DNA from 3 places in the Paenibacillus sp. UNC217MF genome. Region 1 is predicted to be linked to each of the others. Evidence: riboswitches for the same ligand, from Rfam matches in the RefSeq annotation. Region 1 holds a riboswitch; each other region holds the start of a gene.
What was found. A riboswitch is a leader RNA that binds a small molecule or an ion and turns the genes downstream of it on or off. The one in region 1 is predicted to bind cyclic di-AMP.
Positions count from the first base shown of each region.

Region 1 (4,245 bases):
GCTCCGCCGATGATGCGATTAGTTTTAATTGGGTAGGATTCCATCCCATGTGCTTCAAGAGTGTATCAGCAAGCTTCTTGCGGTTCACTGGATCCAAGGCAGTCTCCGCATCTTCTGCTGACGCCATATCCACATGATTTCCCGTAACCCCGCTAATGTAGGAGGTGATAGGAGGCTTTTCCTCCCATTCGAATCCAATAATACGACCGCTTGTCATGTGAACGTCAATGCGCATGACACCGGATTTTCCAGCCCGATTCATATTCAATAATACCTGAAAAGTATCATAGGGACTGGATGATTCCCATTTCTGAAATGAAGCGGTCAGCTTCTCCTTGCTCATGTAGCCGGAAACCGTTGATTGACTGCGATAAATGACGGTTGGAGCAGTATCTTCTTCAGGTGTAATTGAAATATGGAACTTTTTTAAGTCCTGTACAAATGTGAGTGCCTTTTGCGCTGCTTTCTCTTTGGTTAAGAGGGATTGGCTGGCTGCTGATTCCATCATGGCTTCTGTCTGCTGAAAGGGAATGAATACCTGAACAATGAGGAATAATAGAAATCCGGCCACAGAAGAAAGCAGAAGCGGCTTGGATACATAGGACATGTTGGAACCTCCATTCCATCACACATTTAGCGTATGGTTGCTTATTTGTTCATTTTATCTACTTCAACTTTGTAAAGTCCAGCAGAGAAAATGAAGAAACACCTAGCGAAAATGAGTGTTTTGAATACAATTGAAGAAAATGGGGGATTGTAAGCGCTATTTCTTCAAGTTTTTCGTCTTATTCTGGTTAATTTGTTCATTCCTTGACTTTGTATGCTGCAGGGGAAACGTATATAATCTCGTTATGAATTGCATACAAGCCGAGTTTCGTGAATGAACGAAAGCGGGGGACCCGATAAATGGGGTGAATATCGCAGTTGTGGATGCATAGAATCCACTTGCGATTAGGGCAGCCTGAACGTGCCCGAATCCGACAGCTAACCTCGTAGGCATGTACGTCAGGATACCAGCGATAGCATTGGATTTCCAGTGCTTTTTTTCGTGGGGAAAAAAAGAGGTGACTCCCGTGGAGGGAACAAAAAAGGCCATTCGATTTAATCTGACACCACCGCGAATTCTGGTTGTAGGGTTTGCAGCAATTGTATTATTGGGTGCATTTCTACTCATGCTTCCGATATCAAATGCGGATGGGATTCCGCTGCCATTCCTCGATGCATTGTTCACGTCAACGTCAGCAACTTGTGTGACGGGGCTCATTGTGGTGGATACGGGCACTCATTTTACCGTATTCGGGCAGGTGGTCATCATGCTGCTCATCCAAATTGGCGGGCTTGGATTCATGACAATGGCAACGCTGTTCGCATTAGCACTGAAGAAGAAGATATCGCTGAAGGAAAGGCTTATATTGCAAGAAGCGCTTAATCAGGGCAGCATGGAAGGCATCGTGCGCCTTATCCGTAAAGTGATCTTGTTTGCGGTATGTATCGAGGGGACGGCAGCTGTACTGTTCTCCGTGCGATGGGCATTTGATCTTCCGCTAGGCAAGGCCATTTATTTCGGTTTCTTCCATGCTGTTTCTTTTTTCAATAACGCAGGCTTTGATTTATTCGGCTCTGTCAGTGGGCCGTTTTCGAGCTTAACCAGCTATGTCGGAGACCCTATTATTAACCTGGTATCGATGCTGCTTATTATCCTTGGCGGGATTGGATTTATCGTCTTGTCCGATTTGGTGGAATATAAGCGTACTCGCAAGTTGTCTCTGCATACGAAGATCGTGTTAACGATGACGGGATTGCTCATTGTAATCGGAACGGTCGTTATATTTATATTTGAATTTACCAATACACGCACGTTAGGCAGTTTGAATGGTTGGGAGAAGTTCTGGGCATCCCTGTTCCAATCTGTCAGCCCGCGTACCGCTGGAGCGAATACGATTGACATCGGAGCCATGCGCCAAGCCTCGCAATTTTTTATGGTTCTTTTGATGTTCATCGGGGCATCACCAGGATCCACTGGTGGTGGTATTAAGACGACGACGTTCGCCATTCTCATTGGAGCTGTATTTGCTATGATTCGCGGGAAAGAAGATATCGTCATTTACCGGTATCGACTCGCCAAGGATCGTATCTTCAAAGCAGTTACGCTAACGTTGCTGTCATTGTTCTTGGTCATTATCGTATCGATGATATTGTCGACAACAGAAGATCATAGCTTCCTGATGATATTATTCGATACAACATCGGCCTTCGGAACGGTAGGGTTATCAATGGGATTGACGGCGGATTTATCAGATATCGGAAAAGTGCTGCTGAGCCTGACGATGTTTGCAGGCCGTCTTGGGCCATTAACGTTGGCTTATGCGTTAGGCCCGAAAAATGAGCGGGAATTATACCGACACCCAGAAGGAAAAATAACGATAGGATAAGCAAGTTAGATTGTAACGGACGAAGGAGTATACAGGGATATGGAGTTGCAGCAGTTTGCAGTGATCGGGATGGGCCGTTTCGGTTCGAGTCTCGCGAAGGAGTTAGTCAAGCTCGGACATCAGGTGCTAGGCATTGATAAAGATGAGGAAGTAATCGGGGATGTTATGGGCTTCGTAACCCATGCAGTTGTAGCGGACGCATCAGATGAAGAGGTGCTGCGCTCACTCGGCATACGTAACTTCGATTGCGCGATCGTAGCCATTGGTGACGATATTCAGACGAGCATTCTGGTCAGTATTCAAATGAAGGAACTTGGCGTGAAGAAGGTTGTCGCCAAAGCACTTTCCGAATTGCATGGACGTGTTCTGGAGCGGATTGGTGTGGACAGGGTTATTTACCCGGAGCGGGATATGGGCATTCGCGTAGCTCATCAACTTGTATCACCGAACTTGCTGGATTACATTGAATTGTCCAAAGAATATACCATTGCAGAGCTGAGCGTGCCTGGCTGCATGCAAGGAATGGCGCTCAAGGATGTCAATCCAAGAGCTAAGTTCGGGTGCAGCATCGTGGCGCTGAATAAGCCGAAAGGCATTATTATTGCACCATCAGCCGAAGATGTGCTTGATGAGAAAGATATTATGGTTATGATTGGTACGAATACGCAAATCGAAGATTTTGAAGAAGCATTTATGTTGAAGGGGAACGATAAAAAATCGTAAAGAATCCCTTGCTGTAGAAGGTCATAAATAAGCCTGCAGTTGTCGCTTGTATAGAGAAGCGAGCTGCAGGCTTATTGCTTATGTAAATGGCTTTACATGACTACAATTTTGAATACGATATAAGTCAGGAAGAAGTAGGCACCCATGCTTGCTGTGATGAATAGAAAGCGATTCGGACGTGCTACTTCAGTCTGCTCCATTGCTTCGGTCGTGACCAGAATAACGGATACGAACCAAGTGAAAGCTGCTACTGCAACAGATAAAGAACTGAATCCAATGATCGCGAGAAGGAATGCGAGCACAAATCCTAAGCCAAAAGGCATTTGCATAGCAGCCAATTGGACAAATGTCGTCTTCAAGTCAAGCGGCTTGCTGCCCTTCCAGCGGCTAATGAACCAAGTACTAATAAAGAGTGCGGCCAATCCAATAATCTGATAGATAAACAATTGAATGAAAAAGCTAAATGGCGGGGTCAGTGAACTTGAACCGCCTAATAAGCTAAGTGGACTCATTAGTGAAGCGAACAAGCTTCCAAAGAGCGTGTAGCCGAACAAGGCAAAGCCCAGTGCGGAGACTAACGCGGCAATGACCGCATACACCCAATCGGAGACAGTAAGATTGCGAGCACTTGCCGGATTCTTCAGCAGTTGAAGGATATTCTTGCTGTCAATTGACTTGGCCCATTCAGGCACTGTGCTGCCTGGTGTCTTGTGAGACGCTGTCTCAGCAGTGGCGGATACTTGCTGTACAGATGCCTCTGCTGCGGAACCAGCATGCTGCGGTGGGACAGACCCTGTACTGCATTGATGGGATTCATTGTCGTTGATTGGCTTGCCACAACGATTACATACAACCATGGTTTCCATTTCCTCCTTATTCTCCCCTAGTTGAGAATGTTTTTTGTCTAAGCTTACTTTATTCGACAGCAAACGAGTGTAATCCTTCTTTTTCCTTTCTATCCATGACTATTTCCCTAGCTGTGATAATGATGCTGCTTCCATAATTTCCTCAATAAACTGCGTAGCAACAGGACTCAGCAGTGCTTGCTCCCCATATACAATGGAAGTTACACGTTCGGTTTGCTTCAATT
Region 1 is NZ_KK366030.1:139,203-143,447, forward strand. It holds gene BP95_RS0127535 (CPBP family intramembrane glutamic endopeptidase) at 1-607, opposite strand, end outside; cyclic di-AMP (ydaO/yuaA leader) riboswitch at 856-1,014, shown strand; gene BP95_RS0127540 (TrkH family potassium uptake protein) at 1,074-2,432, shown strand; gene BP95_RS0127545 (potassium channel family protein) at 2,472-3,155, shown strand; gene BP95_RS0127550 (hypothetical protein) at 3,248-4,012, opposite strand; gene BP95_RS0127555 (LysR family transcriptional regulator) at 4,121-4,245, opposite strand, start outside.

Region 2 (4,245 bases), on a different contig from region 1:
ACCGATACCAAGGGTGCGGCGAAGCTCGATCGGAATGACGACACGACCTAGTTCATCTACTTTACGGACGATACCAGTGGACTTCATCATAGTTCAACGCTCTCCTCTTTGCTTTAGCATGAAATGTCATATTTCGACAAAATTCTTTTTGGCTGATTCTTATCGTACCAACCATTCCCAAATTAGTCAACCTAAAAAATGTATACTTGGCGTGCTAATTTATGGATTTTAGGTTTTTTTTAGCTTATATTAAGCAGTTTTTAACGACGTAGCGTACACTTTTACACTCGTATGGTATTTTTTATGCAAAAATAAACAGAAACAAGAATAAACCAAATCTTTTCGACAATAAGGCAGACTATGTCGAAAAGGTTCGAATCGAAAGGAGTGATTTTCAATGTTATTAGAGGAAAAAGTGTTCAAGGATCCGGTTCACAATTATGTGCATGTTCAAGATCGAACAATTTGGGATTTGATTAACACAAGGGAATTCCAGCGGCTCCGCCGCATTCGCCAATTAGGAACTTCCTATTTAACATTCCATGGGGCAGAGCATAGCCGCTTTTCTCATTCTCTGGGCGTATACGAGATTACTCGGCGGATTATTTCTCAATTTGAACGAAACCAATACGAGGACTGGCCGCAAGAAGAGAGGCTGGTTGCCTTATGTGCTGCACTGCTTCATGATGTGGGCCATGGACCATTCTCTCATTCCATTGAAGAGGCCTTCGATATGTTTCATGAAGATTGGACATACCGCATTATAATAGAAGATACCGATATCAATCGCGTGCTGAGACAAGTAGACCCCCAGCTCCCAACCAAGGTGGCATCAGTGATTCGCAGGACATATGAGCGGCCGATTGTCGTGAATTTGGTATCCGGCTCCCTTGATGCGGATCGTATGGACTATTTGCTGCGGGATGCATATTTTACCGGTGTTAATTACGGTACATTCGATATTGATCGTATTCTAAGGGTGCTGCGACCGCTTAAGGATCGGATAGTAGTCAAAGAGAGCGGCATGCACGCAGTAGAGCATTACTTGCTAGCTCGATATGAGATGTACTGGCAAGTTTACTTCCATCCGGTAACCCGAAGCTCGGAGATGTTGCTTCGCCTGATTTTCAAACGAGCCAAAGAATTATATTTGGGTGGGTACACTTTCCAATATTTCCTCTCTCCTCTAGATGCTTTATTTGAAGGAACGATTACGACGGAACAATATATCCAAATGGATGAGGCATTTGTACAGACCGCATTTATGCAGTGGACAAGGGAGAAGGATGAGCGTCTCGTTGACTTGTGCCAACGATTCATGGAGCGTAAACTATATAAATATATTGAAGTCGAACAGATGGATGAAGATTTACAGGAACGATTGCGGGCAGAGTGGTCGCAGATTGGGCTTGATCCGAACTATGAACTTATGTTCGATTCTCCCTTCGACAAGCCCTATGATGTATATCGAAAGGGGGATGCCCGTTCACAGCAACATATTATGCTATGGGGGCGGGATCAGCAAATTGTAGAGCTGTCCAAGAAATCGGATATTGTACGTTCCATTAGCGGCATTCGCCGTGGAAAACACTATATCTATTTCCCAATGGACAAGCTTCTGGAAGTCTCGAATCACCTTACGGAAGATACAAGGCGTATGTTTATACGCCGCAATCATTAGATCGATTTACAAGAAAGAAAAAGGGGCGCATAAACGTGTTATTTGATACACATACGCATTTAGACAGCAGCAATTTTGATGAGGATCGCGATCAGGTTATCGCACGGGCCGTTGAACAAGGGGTGACCCGTATGGTTAACATCGGGTTCAATCGAGAGACGATCCCGACGACGATGGCGTTGGCAGAGAAATATGATTTTATCTATGCAGCCGTGGGCTGGCATCCGGTAGATGCGATAACGATGAAGCCGGAGGATATAGACTGGATCGCCAAGCTAACGGAGCATGAAAAGGTTGTGGCGATTGGCGAGATCGGACTGGACTATCACTGGGATACGTCTCCGAAGGATGTTCAGCACCGTGTATTCCGCGAGCAAATTGGGTTGGCGCGAGAATTGAAGATGCCGATCATTATTCATAATCGTGAAGCGCACGAAGATGTAATCCGCATCTTGCGCGAGGAGAAGGCTCACGAAGTAGGGGGCATCATGCACTCCTTCTCAGGTAGCTGGGAAACAGCGAAGATGTGCCTGGATATGGGCTTCTACCTTTCATTTGGAGGACCTGTTACTTTCAAAAATGCAAAACAGCCGAAAGAAGTACTTGTTAAGGTTCCGAATGATCGACTGCTTGTGGAGACGGATTCTCCCTATTTGACTCCTCATCCGTTCCGAGGCAAGCGCAATGAGTCCGCATATGTTCGTCTTGTTGCAGAGGTTGCAGCAGAGCTGAAAGGTATGGAATTTGAAGAATTTTGCAGAATGACGACTCAAAATGCAATGACATGTTTTGACATCGCGTGAAAACGGGCCAAAAACAAGTGAAAAAAAGACATTGGCCATAAAATAAGTGGATTTCATTATGAAAAACGGATTAAGTTACATTTTTTTAACCATTTTTCGCGAAAAACGGAATTGCTACTGTCTTTACAAGAAGATTGCAAACACGATATGATTTCTCACAGATGTTATTACACAATTCAATATTGTTCCAACTAATTCAGTATCGCTTAATCTCCATGAAGTGGAGAGCGGGGGAACCAGAGTGTGAACGACATGACATGAGTACATGTTCAATCACACGGATTAATTCCTTGGGGTGAATTAGGGACGACCGAGCCATGAGCCGGTTGGTTCCGATAGGGCGACTCTCAAGCCCGAACCCGACAGCTAACCTCGTCAGCGTACCGAGAGAGGGTTCCTCGCGTCCTGCACTGTTGACGTTTGGGTTTCTATTACGGAAGCCGCGAAAGAGTCTCCTCTTACGAAGGGCTTCTTTTGTTTACTCTCAAACATTCTTTTTTTTGAATAATGAGAATAAAGACGTCATAGGGTGTAAGAAATAGGAGGTGGGAGCAGCCAATACTGAAACGTTGGTACGGAGATTTCGGCATTGTCTTGAACGATTACATGCTCGTTTATGGCAAGTGAAGTCTCTCGTAAACATTCTTGAAATAGTCGCGTCAGATGGAATCATGCAGAGCACTCGACGGCGGGACTATGTAAGGAGGACCGAGAAATGGGACAGATCGTGAACAACGAAACCCATGAACCCCGATCATCCAGCATGTCACTCGCATTGCGATGGAAGCATGAAAATGTGCGTGTTATCACCGTTATTGCAGCTGTAGCAATCGTGATCACATTAATAGCAGTCTTGACTTGGTATAATGTAACGAAGAAGACAGTGGCTGTGCTCGTTGATGGACAAGAGCGTTCAGTCGAAACTCGCCTAGATACGCTTCGCAATGTTTTGGATGAGCATGCGATAGCGCTTGGGGCATACGATGTAGTATCGAAGCCGCTTGATGCAGAAATTGCTGATGGAGATCGAGTTATTATTGAACGCGCTTTGCCTATCCAAATTACAGCGGATGGGAAGAAAGAAACACAATTTACGACGAAGAAGTCGGTGCATGATGCACTGAGTTCGCTGCAAATCCAAGTGAACCCTGAAGATAAGGTATTCCCTTCTAAGCGTGCCTCTATTTCGAAGAACATGGATATTCGTATCGTCCGTGTCAGCAAGAAGATGGAAGAGCGTAAAGTGAAGGTTCCTTATCAAGTGGTGAAGCAGGCAGATGCTACTCTCCTTAAGGGGAAGACCAAGACGGTTCAAGATGGAAAAGAAGGCTTGGTTGTCCAGAAAGTACAGAAAACGTACGAGGATGGTAAGCTCGTATATGCGCAGATGGTCGACAAATCCGTTCATACAAAACAAGTGAATCAAGTGATAGCCTATGGAACGAAGAAGGAACCGGAAGTTGCTGTTCTGTCAGTGAACGCGCAGGAAGACGATTCTGACAATGTTTCCAGTGGCGACAAAGATTTTAACTATAAAAAAGTGCTGAAGAACGTTCAACTGACGGCGTATACGGAATCTGAGGGATCGGCTGGTGCGAAGACGGCATCTGGCGCAATAGTATCAGAAGGTCGTACTATCGCGGTTGATCCGAAGGTCATTCCGCTCGGCTGGTGGGTATATATCGAAGGGATTGGATTCAGACGTGCTGAAGATACAGGTGGCGCGGTCAAGGGGAAAATTATCGATGTATACTTCGACAG
Region 2 is NZ_JMLT01000026.1:49,397-53,641, reverse strand. It holds gene BP95_RS0114670 (AbrB/MazE/SpoVT family DNA-binding domain-containing protein) at 1-90, opposite strand, end outside; gene BP95_RS0114665 (HD domain-containing protein) at 398-1,681, shown strand; gene BP95_RS0114660 (TatD family hydrolase) at 1,717-2,484, shown strand; cyclic di-AMP (ydaO/yuaA leader) riboswitch at 2,678-2,881, shown strand; gene BP95_RS0114655 (3D domain-containing protein) at 3,200-4,245, shown strand, end outside.
Region 2: it holds a riboswitch for cyclic di-AMP, as region 1 does, so the genes downstream of both, BP95_RS0114655 (3D domain-containing protein) here and BP95_RS0127540 (TrkH family potassium uptake protein) in region 1, are expected to answer to the same signal.

Region 3 (4,245 bases), on a different contig from region 1:
CCAAGGCTTATCCAGGACTCGTCGAGCGGATGGTGCGCGAGGGGCATGTGATCGGTAATCATTCGTACAATCATCCGTTGCTGACAAAGCTGACGCTTCCAGCTTTTGAACACCAGGTGAAGGATACTGAACGCATTATCGAGCAGTCTACCGGATATAAGCCTCGATACTTCCGTCCGCCATATGGAGAAATCAACGAAGAGCAATTGCGCTGGGCAGGAGATAATGGATACATGGTCGTCAATTGGGATGTAGATACAAACGATTGGCGTGGATTAACCGCTTCACGTATTTTGCAAAATGTGATGCGTGGGGTACGCCCAGGTTCCATCGTATTGCAGCATGCCAGCGGAAGCACACAAAATGGGTATCTGCATGGAACCGTGAAAGCACTCCCATCAATTATTCAGCAGTTAAGGGAGCGGAAATATGAATTCGTCACCCTGCCTGATCTACTCCAAGATCAGAAGGAAAAGAAGGAATAAGAAAACAAGCCCCGCCATAATGGCGAGGCTTGTTGTTCAATTGCTATTGTAAGTATTCATCTACATCTATATATAATAGTAGATATTATTTCAACACATATACTTTAACGTCTTGCACGCCGAATGTGTTGCCTGTCTTCTTGCTTACCGGTACAAATATGTCAACCTTTTTCCCCTTGATTGCACCGCCTGTATCCGTAGCTACAGCAACCATACCGCCTGTCGGTAAGTGTTTGAAATCATATCCCGTAATATACAATTTCGTACCAAGCGGAATCACTTTTGGATCGACCGCAACTGTACCTAGTTTCAATGCATTACCCAATGCATCTACTGCGCCCCATTTGCCATTTTCACTCGGATGAGCTGTGTAGGCTGTTGCACGCATGCTTATCGTTTTCTTGTATGTCGCTGTACGTCCAGAGGACAATTGAACTACATTTTTAGGAGCAGCTTGTTGTACTGCTGCTTTCTGATTATTCGAAGCCGTTTTGACTGCCTGTTCGTCATTTTTTGCTACACCCAAAGCATTATTGACTGGCATCCCTTCCAATACCGACTTTTGAACAACAGGGCTTGGAAGTTCGATGGAGAGTCCACCATACAGATTTTTCGGATTAATTGTCGGGTTTGCCGACAATACGGATTCAACACTCATGTTGTAATTCTTAGCAATTGAATAGAACGTTTCTCCTTCTTTTACCGTATAGGGCTCAGCCTGTGCCGGCAAAATTTGAAGAATGGACGCAAGTCCAAGTAAAGCTGCTGTAATCGTTAGTGTAATTCTTTTACGCATATGTTTTGTTTTCCTCCTGTGCATTAGCCTGCGGGGTTAGTTGTCGGATTCGGGTCAAGGAGTTCCCCTACGCCATTCCAAGTTGCGGAATAAGCGATTCACCCCAAGGTGTTCTCGTAATATCGAACACCGGTCAATAATCCCCCGTACGGGTGTGTCGTTTCGGCTCGGATTGCATCATATCACAATTTTGTAACCTGTGCGCAGGAATATGATGGTAACTCTCTGGAACCCGCGCCCCCCAATGGATTGAAGCTTCAAATTTTTTTTATTTCATAACAAATTTGTAATCAGAGATGACATTTTTGTAATCTTTCTGTTTCCATCATAGCACATATTTCAGATTTGTAAACGAAAACGCTTACATAATTCAGCAAACAACAATAGGCACCCCCTAAGGATGCCTATTCGAACACCTATATATTTACAATACCTCTTTACAATACTCTGCTTAGAAAATCCTGCGTTCTAGCATGCTTAGGATGGTTAAATAATTGGTCTGGAGAACCTTCCTCCACAATATTGCCGCCATCCATAAACAAAATACGATCGCCCACTTCACGTGCGAAGTTCATCTCATGAGTTACGATTACCATCGTCATTCCCTCTCCGGCGAGTGATTTCATGACCTCAAGCACTTCGCCGACCATCTCTGGATCAAGCGCTGATGTCGGCTCATCGAACAGCATCACATGCGGCTGCATAGCAAGTGCTCGCGCAATCGCGATACGCTGCTTCTGTCCACCGGACAATTGTCTAGGGAATGCCTTGGCCTTATCCGCCAAGCCAACCTTACCAAGCAGCTCCATTGCTAGTTTATTTGCTTCAGCTTCTGGCACATGTCTCACCTTTATTGGAGCAAGGGTAATATTTTGCAGCACGGTCATATGGGGAAATAGGTTGAACGATTGGAATACCATCCCCATTTTTTCACGTGTTTTGTTAATGTTGTGCGACTTGTCAGTGATGCACTGATCCTCGAATCGGATATCCCCTTGTGTCGGAGTTTCCAGCAAATTAATGCAACGAAGGAGAGTACTCTTTCCGGATCCGCTAGGGCCTATGACTACAACCACTTCACCACGATCAATAGAGACATTTACCCCTTTTAAAATCTCCAATTTATCATACGATTTATGCAAATTTTGAATTTTAATCATGCTCGCTCAACTTCCTTTCCAAACGTGCCACCACTTTCGATAAAGTGAAGGTTAGAATGAGATAGATACACGCTGCTCCAATCAGTGGTCCCATCGCTGAATAAATTTTGGCACGAACGATATTTGTCTCAAACATCAAGTCTGCAATCCCGATGGTGCTGACAATTGAAGTCTCCTTAATAATCGTAATAAATTCGTTGCCGATCGCCGGAATAACATTGCGGAACGCTTGTGGAAGTACGATCAAGCGCATTCCCATTGGTTTTGACATTCCGAGAGAACGAGCTGCTTCCAATTGACCGTGGTCGATCGATTGTATGCCGGCACGGAAGATTTCAGCCAAATACGCACCACTATTTAAGGATAGAGCAATCGCTCCAGATGTTAGTGCACTGAATTCTACGCCATACTCTGCAAGTCCATAATGAATAATGAATAATTGTACAAGCAGAGGTGTCCCACGGAACACCTCGATATAGGTGACAGCAAACCATTTAAGCGGCTTTATTTTAGACATTCTCATCAAGACAATGGCCACTCCCAATAGTAATCCGAACAGAACGGATATCGCGGATAGCAGCACGGTTATGCCAGCACCGGATACAAATCCTAATTTATACGTCCATAACATGTCGAACCAATCGAACATGACAAACTTCCCCTTCCCTATCTATCACGACTGTTAATCTGCATTTCTTCTATATAAAGAGAAAAAGCTCCTCACTGGTTGAATTCCCACGAGGAGCGAACATATCACATCGAGATCCGTATAGACCGCATATAGATGCAATCCATCTGATCTTATTGTTCCGCCAGTTGTACCGCTTGTGTAATGAATTCATCCAGCTTGCCCTGCTGCTTCAAGCGTTCAAGCGTCTTATTCACTTCATCACGCAGTTTCACACTGCCCTTGCGTACTCCAATTACATATCCTTCACTTACTGGCTTCAATTCCACAGGCGCGACAGCGACTTCCTTGCGATTCGCAGCAAATGCCGCTGCCACAGGCTTCTCCACAACGACAGCCTCTAAACGATTCGACTCCAGTGCAAGAACGAGGTCGTTCACCTTATCCAGCATTTCCTTCTTCGCATCAGGGATTTGCTGAACGACATCCTCGAAGGTTGAGCCAAGCTGTACGCCGATCTTCATGCCCTTCAAATCTTCAGGTGACTTATACTTATCCTTGTCTGCAGCACGTACAATAACCCCTGCTTCCGCCAAGTAATAAGGTGTAGAGAATTCCATTGCATTCTCCCGCTCAGGCGTTGGATCTAGGCCCGCGATTGCGATGTCAATCTTGCCTGTCTTCAGTTCCTCAGGCAATGACGACAGTGATGTATCCTTAATCTCTAATTCAGCGCCCAAATCCTTCGCAATTTCCTTCGCTATCTCAATATCGAAACCGACAATTTGATCCTTGCCGTCGATTGTTTTACGGAATTCAAATGGTGGATAGTCAGCACTCGTGCCGAGTACCAGCTTTTTATTCTCTTGTACAGTTGCTAGACGGTCTTCCTTCGCACCGCAACCTACTAATAATGATAGAATGAGTGTGCATGCTGCAACAATTTTTAATGATTTCATTTGCTCCAACCCCGCTCTGTATATGTGTAATATTCCCCGCTCGCTCTTAGTGAGGTAACATCATTATACACGTAGATGCATAGTTATACAACCATTATTTCTTAGGAATTGGATTTAAAAGTAGAATATTAGCGCATAACTCTTCCATTTTATAATACATTGGTCAATTATGGCAACATCCAAACTATCCTTCTTGCTTCTTGCGGAATAGCGGGAG
Region 3 is NZ_KK366027.1:726,656-730,900, forward strand. It holds gene BP95_RS32685 (polysaccharide deacetylase family protein) at 1-485, shown strand, start outside; gene BP95_RS0119240 (3D domain-containing protein) at 571-1,281, opposite strand; cyclic di-AMP (ydaO/yuaA leader) riboswitch at 1,291-1,459, opposite strand; gene BP95_RS0119245 (amino acid ABC transporter ATP-binding protein) at 1,719-2,441, opposite strand; gene BP95_RS0119250 (amino acid ABC transporter permease) at 2,434-3,090, opposite strand; gene BP95_RS0119255 (transporter substrate-binding domain-containing protein) at 3,243-4,028, opposite strand; gene BP95_RS0119260 (HAMP domain-containing sensor histidine kinase) at 4,213-4,245, opposite strand, start outside.
Region 3: it holds a riboswitch for cyclic di-AMP, as region 1 does, so the genes downstream of both, BP95_RS0119240 (3D domain-containing protein) here and BP95_RS0127540 (TrkH family potassium uptake protein) in region 1, are expected to answer to the same signal.